One region of the Dietzia sp. WMMA184 genome, then DNA from elsewhere that is predicted to be linked to it. Evidence: riboswitches for the same ligand, from Rfam matches in the RefSeq annotation. Region 1 holds a riboswitch; each other region holds the start of a gene.
The links. Region 1 has a riboswitch for cobalamin ahead of CK206_RS11980 (ABC transporter substrate-binding protein). Riboswitches for the same ligand answer to the same signal wherever they lie in the genome.
Positions count from the first base shown of each region.

Region 2: it holds a riboswitch for cobalamin, as region 1 does, so the genes downstream of both, CK206_RS04860 (magnesium chelatase subunit D family protein) here and CK206_RS11980 (ABC transporter substrate-binding protein) in region 1, are expected to answer to the same signal.
Region 3: it holds a riboswitch for cobalamin, as region 1 does, so the genes downstream of both, cobN (cobaltochelatase subunit CobN) here and CK206_RS11980 (ABC transporter substrate-binding protein) in region 1, are expected to answer to the same signal.

Region 1 covers NZ_NXEI01000001.1:2,609,008-2,613,282, reverse strand. The annotation lists gene CK206_RS11990 (long-chain fatty acid--CoA ligase) at 1-1,560, opposite strand, end outside; gene CK206_RS11985 (carboxymuconolactone decarboxylase family protein) at 1,648-2,064, opposite strand; cobalamin riboswitch at 2,220-2,364, shown strand; gene CK206_RS11980 (ABC transporter substrate-binding protein) at 2,453-3,391, shown strand; gene CK206_RS11975 (iron ABC transporter permease) at 3,388-4,275, shown strand, end outside.
Region 2 covers NZ_NXEI01000001.1:1,054,179-1,058,453, reverse strand. The annotation lists gene CK206_RS04860 (magnesium chelatase subunit D family protein) at 1-2,108, opposite strand, end outside; cobalamin riboswitch at 2,130-2,317, opposite strand; gene cbiE (precorrin-6y C5,15-methyltransferase (decarboxylating) subunit CbiE) at 2,393-3,637, shown strand; gene CK206_RS04850 (cobalt-precorrin-4/precorrin-4 C(11)-methyltransferase) at 3,634-4,275, shown strand, end outside.
Region 3 covers NZ_NXEI01000001.1:1,020,966-1,025,240, forward strand. The annotation lists gene cobN (cobaltochelatase subunit CobN) at 1-2,333, opposite strand, end outside; cobalamin riboswitch at 2,351-2,545, opposite strand; gene CK206_RS04710 (M23 family metallopeptidase) at 2,641-3,966, opposite strand; gene CK206_RS04715 (nitrite reductase) at 4,058-4,275, shown strand, end outside.

The DNA.
Region 1 (4,275 bases):
GCCGACGGAGGTCTTGGGGATCTCGTGGACGAACGCGAACTTCTCGGGCACCTGCCACTTGGCCATCCGTTCGGCCAGGTGATCGCGCAGCTCCTCGACGCTCGGGTCGGGCACACCGTCCTTGACGACGATGGTGGCCAGCGGCCGCTCGTCCCACTTGGGGTCGGGGACACCGATCACGGCGGCCTCCGCCACGGACGGGTGCTCGAGGAGGTAGTTCTCCACCTCGACGGACGAGATCCACTCGCCACCGGACTTGATGATGTCCTTCGCGCGGTCGGTGAGCTGCAGGAACGCCTCGGGCTTGATATACCCCACGTCGCCGGTGCGCAGCCAGCCGTCGTCGAAGGAGTCCGAGGCGTCCACCTTGTAGTAACTGCCGGTGATCCACGGGCCGCGGACCTCCAGCTCGCCGACGGACTCGCCGTCCCATGGCAGGGCCTGGCCGGAATCGTCGACGATACGGGCCTTCACGCCGGCGATGAGTCGGCCCTGCGTCATGCGGAGCTCGAACTGCTTCTCCTCCGGCAGGGAGGCCTTCGGGCGGGACAGGGTGCCGATGGGCGAGGTCTCGGTCATGCCCCACGCGTGGACGATGTTGATCCCGTATTTGTCCCGGAACTTGCGGATCAGCTCCGGCGGGCACGAGCTGCCGCCCACGACGACCGCACGGAAGCTCGACATGTCGATGGGGTGGTCCACGCTGTACGCGTCCACTGCCTGCCAGATCGTGGGGACGGCGGCGGCCAGCGTCGGACGCTCGGAGGCGATCATCGCGGCCAGCGGCTCGGGCTGTAGGAAACGCTCCGGCATGAGCAGCGAGGCGCCCACCATGAACGCGGCGTACGGCAGGCCCCACGACATGGCGTGGAACATCGGCACGATCGCCAGCACGTTGTCGTCGAGCGAGATGTCCATGCCGTCGGACATGCACACCTGCATCGAGTGGAGGTAGATCGACCGGTGCGAGTAGACGACGCCCTTCGGGTCGCCGGTGGTGCCCGAGGTGTAGGCCATCGCGGCGCCGGAGTTCTCGTCGACCTCCGGCCAATCGAACTCGGTGGGCTGGGCGGCGAGGAGCGCGTCGTAGTCGTGCACCTGGATGCCCTCGGGAGCCTCGAGGTTCGCGGCGCCCCCACCGGTGACGATGACGTGCTCGACCGTCGAGAACCGGGGCAGGAGCGGCTGCAGGAGCGGGACGAGGCTCGGGTCGACGATCACGACCTTGTCCTCTGCGTGGTTGGCCACGAACTCGAGCTGGTCCGGGAACAGCCGGATGTTCAGCGGATGCAGCACGGCGCCCATGGACGGGATCGCGAGGTAGGCCTCCAAGTGCTCGGAGTTGTTCCACTGGAATGTGGCGACCCGCTGGTCACCGTCGACCCCCAGGGAACGCAGCGCGTTGGCCAGCTGCGCGGCGTGCTTGCCCAGATCGCCGTAGGTGATCTTCCGTGGTCCCTGATCGGTCCAGGTGGTGACGACCGCATCGGAGTGGACGGTCGCACCGAACTGCAGGATCGTGCTGATGTTCAACTGCTCCGGCATCATCGTGCTCTTCATGAGGGGCTCCTTGATCGAGGGGTGGCGTCTGTCACTCTCGTGTCGAGACTACCTGACGTCCATGACGTCCTTGGGCCGTGTGGGCGATCACCCGTCGAGGTCGTCGAAGACGGTCTGGACGGTCCTCGTCGCCGCGAGGGCCGCCGGCGCGCCGCAGTACTCCGAGGCGTGGATGACCGCCTCGGTGATCTCCTCGCGGGTCAACCCGTTGGTCAACCCGCCGCGTACATGCCCCGCCGGCTCGGCGTCCGCGCGCAGTGCCACGAGCATCCCGATATTAAGCAGGCTGCGATCCCGTCGGTCCAACCCGGGCCGGTTCCAGATGTTGCCCCACACGTTCTCTGCGACCACGTGCTGGATCGCCTCCGACTCCGTCCCGACAGCCCGGTCCATGGCCCGGTCGACGAAGTCGTCGCTCATCACCTCGCGCCTGGTCGCGAAACCCTGCTCGCGCAGATCCGCGGCCGAAGGCCCCTCGCCTGCAGAACTCGTCGTCGTCGTCATCTCCACGGTCCTCTCCCACTGCCGACAGGTATCGCGATCCATCCTCCCCGACCGTCGTCACCAGCTCCGCGTGACCTCGCCCCGCCCCGGCCAGGCGCGGGGACGGCTCGGACAGGGGCGACAGCGGATGTATGGGATGGGCGGACGCGACGACGGGTGGGATACCCTCGACGGGTCCGGCCACCAGCGTCGGACCCCGCGGCAACTCGGCGGAAGTCGGTGCGAATCCGACGCTGTCCCGCAACTGTGATCCCGTCTCAGGACGGGCGAGCCAGGTCGGCCGGTTCCGCGGCAGCCGTACGTACTGACCTCGGACGAAGGACGGTCGCGTGCAGCGGCCCAGGCCGCGGCCCGAGCTGTTTTCTTCCTCCGAATCACGGAGGATGCCATGCACCATCCACGAGCCCGCTCGCTGCTGCTCGCCCCCCTGGCCGCCCTGGCGCTGGTCGCCTCCGCGTGCAGCGGCAGCGGCACCGGCGGCGACGAGCCGGCCCCGGCCGACCAGACCTCCGCCGCGGCGGAGGAACCGCAGGCGATCGTGTCGCTGGCCCCCACCACCACCGAGATGCTCTACGCCGTCGGCGCCGGGGACAGCGTCGTGGCGGTCGACGAGCGGTCCGACTTCCCCTCCGACGCCCCGGTCACCGACCTGTCCGGCTACACGCCCAACCTCGAGGCGATCCTGGGATACGCGCCGGACCTCGTCGTGCTCACCGACGACACCGGGGACATCGTGGCCGGCCTCGAACGCTCCGGCGTCGAGGTGCTGCAGCTGCCCGCCGCGCAGACCCTCGACGACACCTACACCCAGCTCGAGCAGGTCGGGGCGGCCACCGGGCACATCGGCGAGGCCGCCGAACTCGTGTCGCGGATGCAGAGCGAGATCGACGAGATCGTCGCCTCGGTGCCGGAGCGCGAGACCCCGCTGACGTACTTCCACGAGCTCGACGACACCTACTACACCGTCACCGACGACACCTACGTCGGGGAGATCTACTCCCTGTTCGGCCTAACCTCGATCGCCACCGGCGACGACCCCTACCCGCAGCTGTCCGAGGAACTCATCCTCGAGGCCGACCCGGACCTCGTGTTCCTCGCCGACGGCCAGTGCTGCGGCATCACCCCGGAGGTCGTGGCCGAGCGGCCGGGTTGGGACGGACTCACCGCCGTGCGCGACGGGCGCGTCCACGTGGTCGACGAGGACCTGTCCAGCCGGTGGGGCCCGCGCGTGGTCGACTTCATGCGCGAGGTCGCCGCGATCGTCACCGCGGTGCCCGACGCCGCGCCGGAGACCGCGGAGAGCCCCGCGAACCAGCCCGCCTCGTGACCCGCCCGTCGCCCCGCCGCGCCCTCGTGCTGGGCGGGGCGACGCTGTTGCTGGCCGCGGCGGTCCTGCTCGGCACCCTCATCGGCCCGGCCGGCCTCACCCCGGGCGGCGTGGTGCTCGAACTGGTGGGCCGGCTGCCGCTCGTCGACATCAACTCGGGGTTCACCGAACGTCAGCAGGTCATCCTCTGGGAGATCCGCATCCCACGCGTGGTGCTGGGCGCGATCGTCGGCGCGATGCTCGCGATCGCCGGGGCCACCTACCAGGGCGTGTTCCGCAACCCGCTCGCCGACCCGTACCTGCTCGGGGTGTCCAGCGGGGCGGGGCTGGGCGCCACCCTGGCGATCGTCGTGGGCGGCGCGATGGGCTCGGCGATGGTGCCGCCCGCCGCGTTCGCCGGCGGCATGATCGCGGTGCTGGCCACCTACACGCTGGGCCGCAGTGTCGGCGGTGGACGCAGCGAGGTGGTCATCATCCTCGCCGGCGTCGCCGTGGCGGCGTTCGCCAGCGCCATCCAGACGTTCTTCATGCAGCGCCACGACGAGACCCTGCGGCAGGTGTACTCGTGGACGCTCGGCCGCCTCACGACCAGCGGCTGGACCGACGTGCGGACGGTGCTGCCGTACGTGCTCGTGGCGGTGGCCGTGATCGCCCTGTTCCGCCGCACCCTCGACGTGATGGCGGTCGGGGACGCCGAGGCCGCGACGCTGGGGATCGCCCCGGCGCGGGTGCGCCTGGTCCTCATCAGCGTGGCCACCCTCGGCACGGCGGCGGTGGTGTCCGTGTCGGGCCTGATCGGGTTCGTGGGCATCGTCATCCCGCACGCCGTGCGGATGCTCATCGGGCCGGGGCACCGCCTGCTGCTGCCGGTGTCGCTGCTGGTA
Region 2 (4,275 bases), 1.6 Mb from region 1:
AGGTGCCCGGCGAGCTCGGAGGCCAGGCCCATCCGGAAGCGGCCGGTCTCGCAGTCCACCACCACCGAGGCCACGCCGAGGGAGGCCAGCCCGGTCGCCGCGGTGCGGGACCTGGCGAGGGCGTCCGGGCCGTGGGTGGCGCGGCCGTCGGTGACGACGACGAGGAGGGCCCGCCGCCGCGGATCGCGGACGCCTTCAATGCGCAGGACCTCGGCGGCGGTGAGCAGTCCCTCGGCCAGTGGGGTCCGGCCGCCCGCCGGGAGTTCCGCGAGGCGGGTGGCCGCGATGTCGACCGACGACGTGGGCGGCAGGGCCACGTGGGCCGCGGACCCGCGGAAGGTCACCAGTCCCACCTTGTCGCGGCGGCGGTAGGCGTCCAGCAGCAGGGAGAGGATCGCGGTCTTGACCTGCTCCATCCGGGTGCGGGCGGCCATGGAGCCGGAGGCGTCCACGCAGAACAGCACGAGGTTCGACTCGCGGCCCTCGCGGACGGACGAGCGCAGGTCCTCGGCGGCCAGCCGGAGTCGGCCACCGTCGCGGCCGGCCTCGCGACCGCGGGCGGGCTGCTGCGGCGCGGCGGACCGAATCATGGCGGGCAGGTGCAGGTCGGACCCGGTGAACGCGCCCGCGCCGATGCGGCGTCCGCTGGTGGTGATCGCCCTCGACCGGCGGCCGGCCGCGCCGTGGCCGGTGCCGGCGACGGCGAGCAGGCGGGTGCGGTACGGCGCCGCGGCAGCGGTGACCGTGCCTGGCTCGGGCGGGGTGGGCACGGGAGCGTCGGACCGCGAGCCGTCGCCGGGGGTGTCCTCCGCGGCGTGTCCGCCGGGCTGCTCGTCGGCTCGGCCGTCGGCGTCGTCGTCCGATTGGCCGTCCGCCTGGTCGGTGCCCGCGGTGCCGGAGTTGTCGCCAGCGCCGGGGCCGTCCTCGGTTTGCTCGGTCTGCTCGGGCGCGTGCTCGTGCCCGGCGTCCTCGGCCGACGCCCGCGCCGGGGTCGACTCAGCATCCGGGGTGTCTGCCGACGCGGACTCCTCTGCGGACTCCGACTGTTCGGCGTTCTCGGCCGGCGCGGTCTCGTCCCGGGGGTCGGGATCGGGCTCGTCGTCGTCGCCCAGGAGCCGTTCCAACAGGTCCTCGTCGAGCCCCGGCGCATCGAACGGGGCACGACGGCGGCGGTGGGGCAGCGCCATGCGCGCGGCGACGCGGATGTCCTCGCGGGTAATCCGGGTCCGGCCCTGCCACGCGGCGTGGGCGGCGGCGGTGCGGGCGGTGACGATGTCGGCGCGCATGCCGTCCACGTCGAAGCCCGCACACACCCGGGCGATGGTCGACAGCGCCCAGGGGGTCAGCGACACCCGGTCGAGCACGCGCCGCGCGGCGGCGATCCGCTCGCGCACTGCGACCTCGTCAGCGGCGTGGGCGGCGACGAATCCCGCCGGGTCGGCCTCGAACGCGATCCGGCGGCGCACCACCTCGGCCCGTAGCTCCGGGTCCCGGGGCGCGGCCACCTCCACGGTGAGGCCGAAGCGGTCCAGCAGCTGGGGCCGGAGCTCACCCTCCTCGGGGTTCATGGTGCCGATCAGTACGAAGCGCGCGGCGTGCTCCACCGAGATGCCGTCGCGCTCCACGGTCACCCGGCCCATCGCGGCGGCGTCGAGCAGCAGGTCCACCACGTGGTCGTGGAGCAGGTTGACCTCGTCCACGTAGAGCAGTCCGCGGTGCGCGCGGGCGAGCAGGCCAGGTTGGAACACGGTCACACCGTCGGCGAGCGCACTCTCCAGGTGTAGTGATCCGGTGATGCGGTCCTCGGACACCCCGATCGGTAGCTCGACCAGGCGGACCGGCCGCCGCTCGGTGGGCGCGTCGTGGGGGATACGCCCGTCCGGGGTCTCGGAGCCGCGGTCCTCGGGTGCGGAGGAGAAGCGGTCGCCGGTGACGACCTCGACCTCCGGCAGGATCCCGGTGAGGGCGCGAACCATCGTGGACTTGGCCGTGCCCTTCTCACCGCGGATCAACACGCCGCCGACCGCCGGGGACACCGCGGTCAGCGTCAGGGCCAGCGCCATGTCGTCGGAACCGACGACAGCGCTGAAGGGGTAGTGCAGTGGCATGGGGGCTCCCGCTCTCGTCTGCCAGGCTGGTCAGCGCGAGGCCGGTCTCCGGACTTCCCGGCTCATCTCGGACGTGCGCGCGGGGCGCGATCGCCTGAGAGGCCGGGTTACCGTAGCGGGCCCTGTGCCGGATTCTCACCGGCTTCCCTGATTCTCCCCTCCGCTCCGCCAGTGGCGGGTCGTGGGGCACCTCGTGCTGTGGGGTCTGTTCGGTTGTGTGGTCCCGAGGCTAGCCCAACGGCCTGTCCCGGGGCGCCTCAGGTGTCGCGGTAGGGTTCCGCGTCATGAATGCACGGGTGGTGGTCGTCGGCATCGGCGGCGACGGGTGGGCGGGGCTCGACGAGGCCCGCCGTCGCGCCGTCCTGGGCGCCGATGTGGTGCTCGGCGGGGAGCGTCATCTGGCGATGATTCCGGGCGACGTGACGGCCGAACGAGTGCCGTGGCCGCGGCCGCTGCGGGACGGGTTGCCGGAGCTCCTCGAGCGGTTCCGCTGGCGGTCGATCGTGGCCCTGGCCTCGGGTGATCCGCTGGTCGCCGGGATCGGCACCACCCTGATCGATGTACTCGGCGTGGACGCGGTGGAGGTGCTCCCGGCGGTGTCTTCGGTCGCGCTGGCCTGCGCCCGGATGCGGTGGCCCGCCGAGTCCGTGGCGGTGCTGCGCGACCACCGCGCGCTGCCCCGGGAGCTGGCGCCGGGACGGCGGGTGCTGGTGCTCTCGGCCGACCGGCACACGCCGGGAGAGGTCGTCGCGATGCTTGTTGGCGCCGGCTTCGGGGGGAGCGCGATGACCGTTCTGTCCGATCTCGGGGGCCCGGCCGAGGCCCGTTTTTCCCGCGCGGCGCGCGACTGGGCGGCTGGCCGCGAGGCTCCCGCCCTGCACGTGTTGGCGGTTGAATTCGTGGCCGACGCGTCCGCCCGCCCGCTCGGGCTGGCGCCGGGATTGCCCGACGACGCCTTTGAAAACGACGGCCAGCTCACCCGCCGCGACCTACGCGCCTCGGCCCTGTCGCGGCTAGCACCGGCCCCCGGTGAGCTCTTGTGGGACGTGGGCGCCGGCGCCGGGTCGGTGGGCATCGAGTGGATGCGCGCTCACCCGTCCTGCCGGACTATCGCCATCGAGGCCGATCCCGGGCGGGCGGCGTGTATCGCGCGCAACGCCGCGCGGCTCGGGGTGCCGTCGTTGGAGGTCGTCTACGGACGGGCGCCCCAGGCTCTGGACGATCTGCCGCGGCCGGACGCGGTGTTCATCGGTGGGGGTGGCACCGCTCCTGGCCTGCTGCGACAGTGCTGGGAAGCGCTGGCGCCGGGCGGCCGGCTGGTCGCCCACGCGGTGACGCTGGAGACCGAGCGCGTGGTGGTCGACGCCCGCTCCGAATTCGGCGGGGAGCTGACCAGGATCCAGGTCGAGCACGCGGACTCGATCGGCCGGTTCACCGGCTGGGCCCCCGCCCGTGCGGTGGTGCAGTGGGTGGCCGTGAAGCCCTTCGTCGCTACGGCTGATACTTCGGAAACAGGGGAGAGCTCGTGACCGTTCACTTCGTGGGAGCCGGCCCCGGCGCCGCCGACCTGCTGACGCTGCGCGCGGCTGCGGCGCTTGCCGCCGCCGACGTGTGCCTGTACGCGGGGACGTATCTCGACGACGGTGTGCTCGACCACTGCCGACCCGAGGCCCGGTTGGTGGACACCCAACATCTGGACTTGGATGGGATCATCGGCGAGATCGTCGCCGCTCACGCAGAGGGTCTCGAGGTGGTCCGGCTGTGCTCGGGTGACCCGTCGCTGTACTCGGCGCTCGCCGAGCAAACTCGCCGACTCGACGCGGCGGGCGTTCCGTGGGATGTAGTTCCTGGTGTTCCCGCCTATGCCGCCGCGGCCGCCGAGCTGGGCGTGGAGCTCACGGTTCCCGAAGTGGTTCAGTCGGTGGTGCTCACCCGTGTTCAGGCGCGATCGACGGCGATGCCGTCGACTGAGTCGTTGGAGAATTTCGCCGCCACCGGCGCGACGCTTGTGTTGCACCTGGCGATCACCCGTACCCGCGAACTCGCTGAGCGGCTGATCCCCACGCACGGCGCCGACTGCCCGGTGGCCGTGGTGGCCAACGCGAGCCGCCCGCACCGCGTGGAGCTGCGCGGCACTCTCGCTGACATCGCGGACGCGGTCGAGGCT
Region 3 (4,275 bases), 1.6 Mb from region 1:
GCGGCGACGTCCCACTCCCGCGCGTCCATGCCCTCGACCAGCGCCTTGGCCAGCGCCTCGACGCGGTCGACCTCCTCGGTCGGCGCGCCCTCGGCCAGCCCGAGTGCGCGGCGCAGGCCCGGAACCGCGCCTGACTCGCCGCCCCACACCTGCGAGGCCCGCAGGATCGCCAGCACCAGGTTGACGCGCGCCTCGCCCGCGGGCGCCTGGCCCAGGACGTGCAGGCCGTCGCGGATCTGGACGTCCTTGATCTCGCACAGCCAGCCGTCCACGTGGAGGAGGAAGTCGTCGAACTCCTCGTCGTCGGGGCGCTGCTCGAGTCCCAGGTCCTCGTGCATGTGCGCGGACTGCATGAGGGTCCAGATCTGCGCGCGGATGGCCGGGAGCTTGGCCGGGTCCATCGACGCGATGTTCCCGTACTCGTCGAGCAGCTGCTCCAGCCGGGCGATGTCTCCGTACGACTCCGCGCGGGCCATCGGCGGGACCAGGTGGTCGACGATCGTCGCGTGCGCGCGGCGCTTGGCCTGGGCGCCCTCGCCGGGGTCGTTGACGAGGAAGGGGTAGATCAGCGGAAGGTCGGCGATCGCCGCGTCGGTGGCGCAGTCCGCCGAGAGCGCGGCGTTCTTGCCCGGCAGCCATTCGAGCGAGCCGTGCTTGCCGATGTGCACCAGCGCGTGCGCGCCGAAGCCGCGGGCGAGCCAGCGGTAGGCGGCCAGGTAGTGATGGGACGGCGCGAGCTCGGGGTCGTGATAGATGGCGACCGGGTTCTCGCCGAACCCGCGGGGCGGCTGGATCAACAGGACGACGTTGCCGGCCTGGATGGTGGCCAGGACGATCTCTCCGGCGTCGTTGACGAACAGCTCGCCCGGCGCGGGCCCCCACGCCTCGACCATCTCCGCACGCAGCGCCTCGGGCAGGTCCGCGGTCCAGCGCAGGTAGTCGTCGGTGGAGATCCGGACGTGGCTGTCGGTGAGCTGGGCGCTGGTGAGCCACTCCTCGTCCTGCCCGCCCGCGGCGATGAGCGCGTGGATGAGGGCGTCGCCGGCGGCGGTGTCGTCGGGGAAACCGCCCTCCGCGACGGTGCCATCCGCCCCCGGCTCGGTGAGGTCGAGGCCCGGTCGATCGAGAAAGCGCGCGATGGGGCCGTCGTCCGGGCCCAGGTCGTAACCCTCGTCGCGCATCCGGCGCAGCAGGCGGATGGTCGAGACCGGGGTGTCCAGACCGACGGCGTTGCCGATGCGGGAGTGCTTGGTCGGATAGGCCGACAGGACCAGCGCGACCTTGCGGTCGGCGGGCGCCACATGGCGCAGCCGCGCGTGGGCCACGGCGATCCCGGCGACACGCGCGCACCGCTCGGGATCGGCCACGTAGCGGGGCAGTCCGTCGGCGTCGATCTCCTTGAACGAGAACGGCGCAGTGATGATCCGGCCGTCGAACTCGGGGATCGCGATCTGGTTGGCGGAGTCCAGCGGGTTGACGCCGTCGTCGGAGGCCGCCCAGTCCTCGCGGCTCCACGTCAGGCACAGGCCCTGCAATACGGGAATGTCGAGCGCGGCGATGCGCTCGACGTCCCACGTCTCGTCCTCGCCGCCCGCGCTCACCGTGCCGGGAGTGGTGCCGCCGGCGGCGAGAACCGTCACGACCAGCGCATCGAGAGTGCCAAGGGCGTCGAACAACTCGTCGGGGGCCGAGCGCAGGGAGCCGGCGAAGACCGGCACTCCCACCGCGCCAGCGGCGTCGATCGCGTCGGCCAGCGCGTGGGCGAACCCGGAGTTCCCGCTCACCTCGTGGGCGCGGTAGTAGAGCACGCCCACGCGGGGCAGGCCGGGGGCTTCCGTCGTGTCCGGCCGCGGCGGCATACCCCACACCGGCACGTTCTCCGGCGGCTCGAACCCGGCGCCGGTGAGCAACACGGTGTCGGCCAGGAACGCGTGCAGCTGCGCCAGGTTGCCCGGGCCGCCCTCGGCGAGATAGCGGTGTGCCTCGGCCGCGGTGCCGATCGGGACGGTGGACAGCTCCATAAGGTCGGCGTCGGGGGTCTGCTCGCCACCCAGGACCACCACCGGAACGCCCGCGCCGAGCACGGCGGCGAACCCGGCGTCCCACGATCGCCGCGAGCCGAGGATGCGGACCACCACCAGGTCGGCGCCGTCGAGCAGTTCGGGCAGATTCGCCTCGACGTCGAGTCGAGACGGGTTGCCGAGCGTGAACGCCGCGCCGGATTCGCGCGCGGAGAGCAGGTCCGTGTCGGAGGTGGACAACAGGGTGATGCGGGGCACGTCGTGCTGTGCCGAGGCGCCATCAGGGGACGCCAAACGCCGGGTGGGGCGCATGTTCTTCTCCAAACCCTCGTGGAACATGTCGCCGTGGCCGGTCTCCTGGCTTCCGCATCAACGCCGTGCGACCGACCTTCCCGGACCCGTGGATCCAGTGGTCTCCGACCCGTGAGGGACGGACGAGGGCCGCGTGACTCCGCGACTACAGTGGCGAGGGCCGCGCCGGCTTTTCCTCCGGCTTCCCGAACACCACGGCACCGGCGAGCCTATCCGGCGGACCCCGCCAGTGGCCGCCCGGCCGTCGCGCGAGGGTCAGGAGCGACTTACCTGGCTGCCTCGCGTCAGCCGGGGACGGCCGTCCCGGTCAGGGGAAGTCCACCACCGCGAGGTTGAGGGGCAGCTCGTTCATCCGCGGCTCCGGCGAGAGGGTCGCCCCGTCGACGAAGGTGCCGGACAGGAAGTCGTCGGCGTCGGCGATCCGCTGCGGCGGGACCTGCCCGGCGTAGTCGAACCCCTTCAGCTCGTACGGCAGCGAGTCGGCCTCGAGCAGGCTCGGCCCGTCCATGAGCTGGAAGTGCAGGTGCGAGGCGTTGGCGTTGCCGGTGTTCCCGAGCTTGCCCAGCACCTGGCCCTCGGTCACCGTGTCGCCGGGTTTCACCGTGACCGAGCCGGAGATCATGTGTGCGTACATCGCGTACACGCCGTCACCGAGGTCGAGCACCACGTGGTTGCCGTCCACGTTCTCGACGGTGAGCTTGGAGGCCAGTTCCGGGTTGCTCGCGGGCAGGACCCCCGGCGCGTTGGCGTCCATCCCGTCGAGGACCGAGACGACGGTGGCGTCGGCGACGGCGAGGATCTCGGCGCCGTAGTCCACGTAGCTCTCGTTGTGGTTCCTGTCGCCGGTATAGAACTCGCCCTGGTCGTTGGTGCGCTTCCAGTCGATCGCGAAGCGCTGGCTGTTGTTGAGCTTGCCGTTGACCGACATCACCGAGCTGCGGTGCGGGAACCCCGGTTCGCAACACCCGTTGAGGGCCACCCAGTTCTCGCCCCGCACGGGCGGTGCGATGACCGGAACGGTCCGGGTGGAGAAGACGACCGGTGTCGTGAGGTAGTCGATGGGCCCCGGCTCCCCGAACGCCGGCGAGGCGGCGCCGGTCCCGTAGAGGTGGTGCAGCACCGCGTCCGGGGCCTGGTCGAGCGAGTCGAGGGTGAAGTCGATGAACACGACCCGGCTCTCCTGCGGCGGGATCTGCGCGGTGTCGACGTACCCGGCGGGCAGGTCCCGCAGGCGGTTGCAGTCGCCGAAGACGCAGTCCGGATCCACCAGCTCGTTGGCGGAGAAGCTGGCGATGACCTTGGAGGGATCGGCGCCGTCCACCACATCGATCTTGTCCACGCTCGCCGGCACCTTGGTGGCGTTGGTGAGCTGCAGGTCGTAGGCCACGTGGTACTTGCCGTCGGTGCCCTTGAACGGCAGCGGCGGGCTCCCGATGGGGACCACGGTGATCGCGGTGAACGCGTCCGGGACGGTCACCCCAGCGACGGACCCGGCGGCCGGTGATGCCGTGGTGGTGGTGGCCGCTTCGGCGGCGGCGGGTTCGGTGGCGGCGTCCGACGAACACCCGGCCGCGACCAGTGCGACTGCGGTGAGGACGGAGGCGAGAAGGGTGGGTACGCGGCGAGGTGTCACGGTGGAGCTCCGTTTCTTCAGTTGTGAAGAGAAACTTACCACCGGGGATCGGGAAAATGAACGCGCGCGTCGGGCTGCCACAATGGCCCCCGTGAGCATCGCCGAACCCACCCGCCGGACCCGTGGCGAAATGTGCCCGGGCGTCCTGCGGCCGTGGCCGGCCTCCGACGGCGCCCTGGTCCGGCTGCGCGTGCCGGGCGGCCGCGTGTCACCGGCGGCACTGGCCGGCCTGCACGGGGTCGCCGTGAGATACGGCGACGACGACAACGTGCACGTCACGACACGCGCGAACCTGCAACTGCGGGCTCT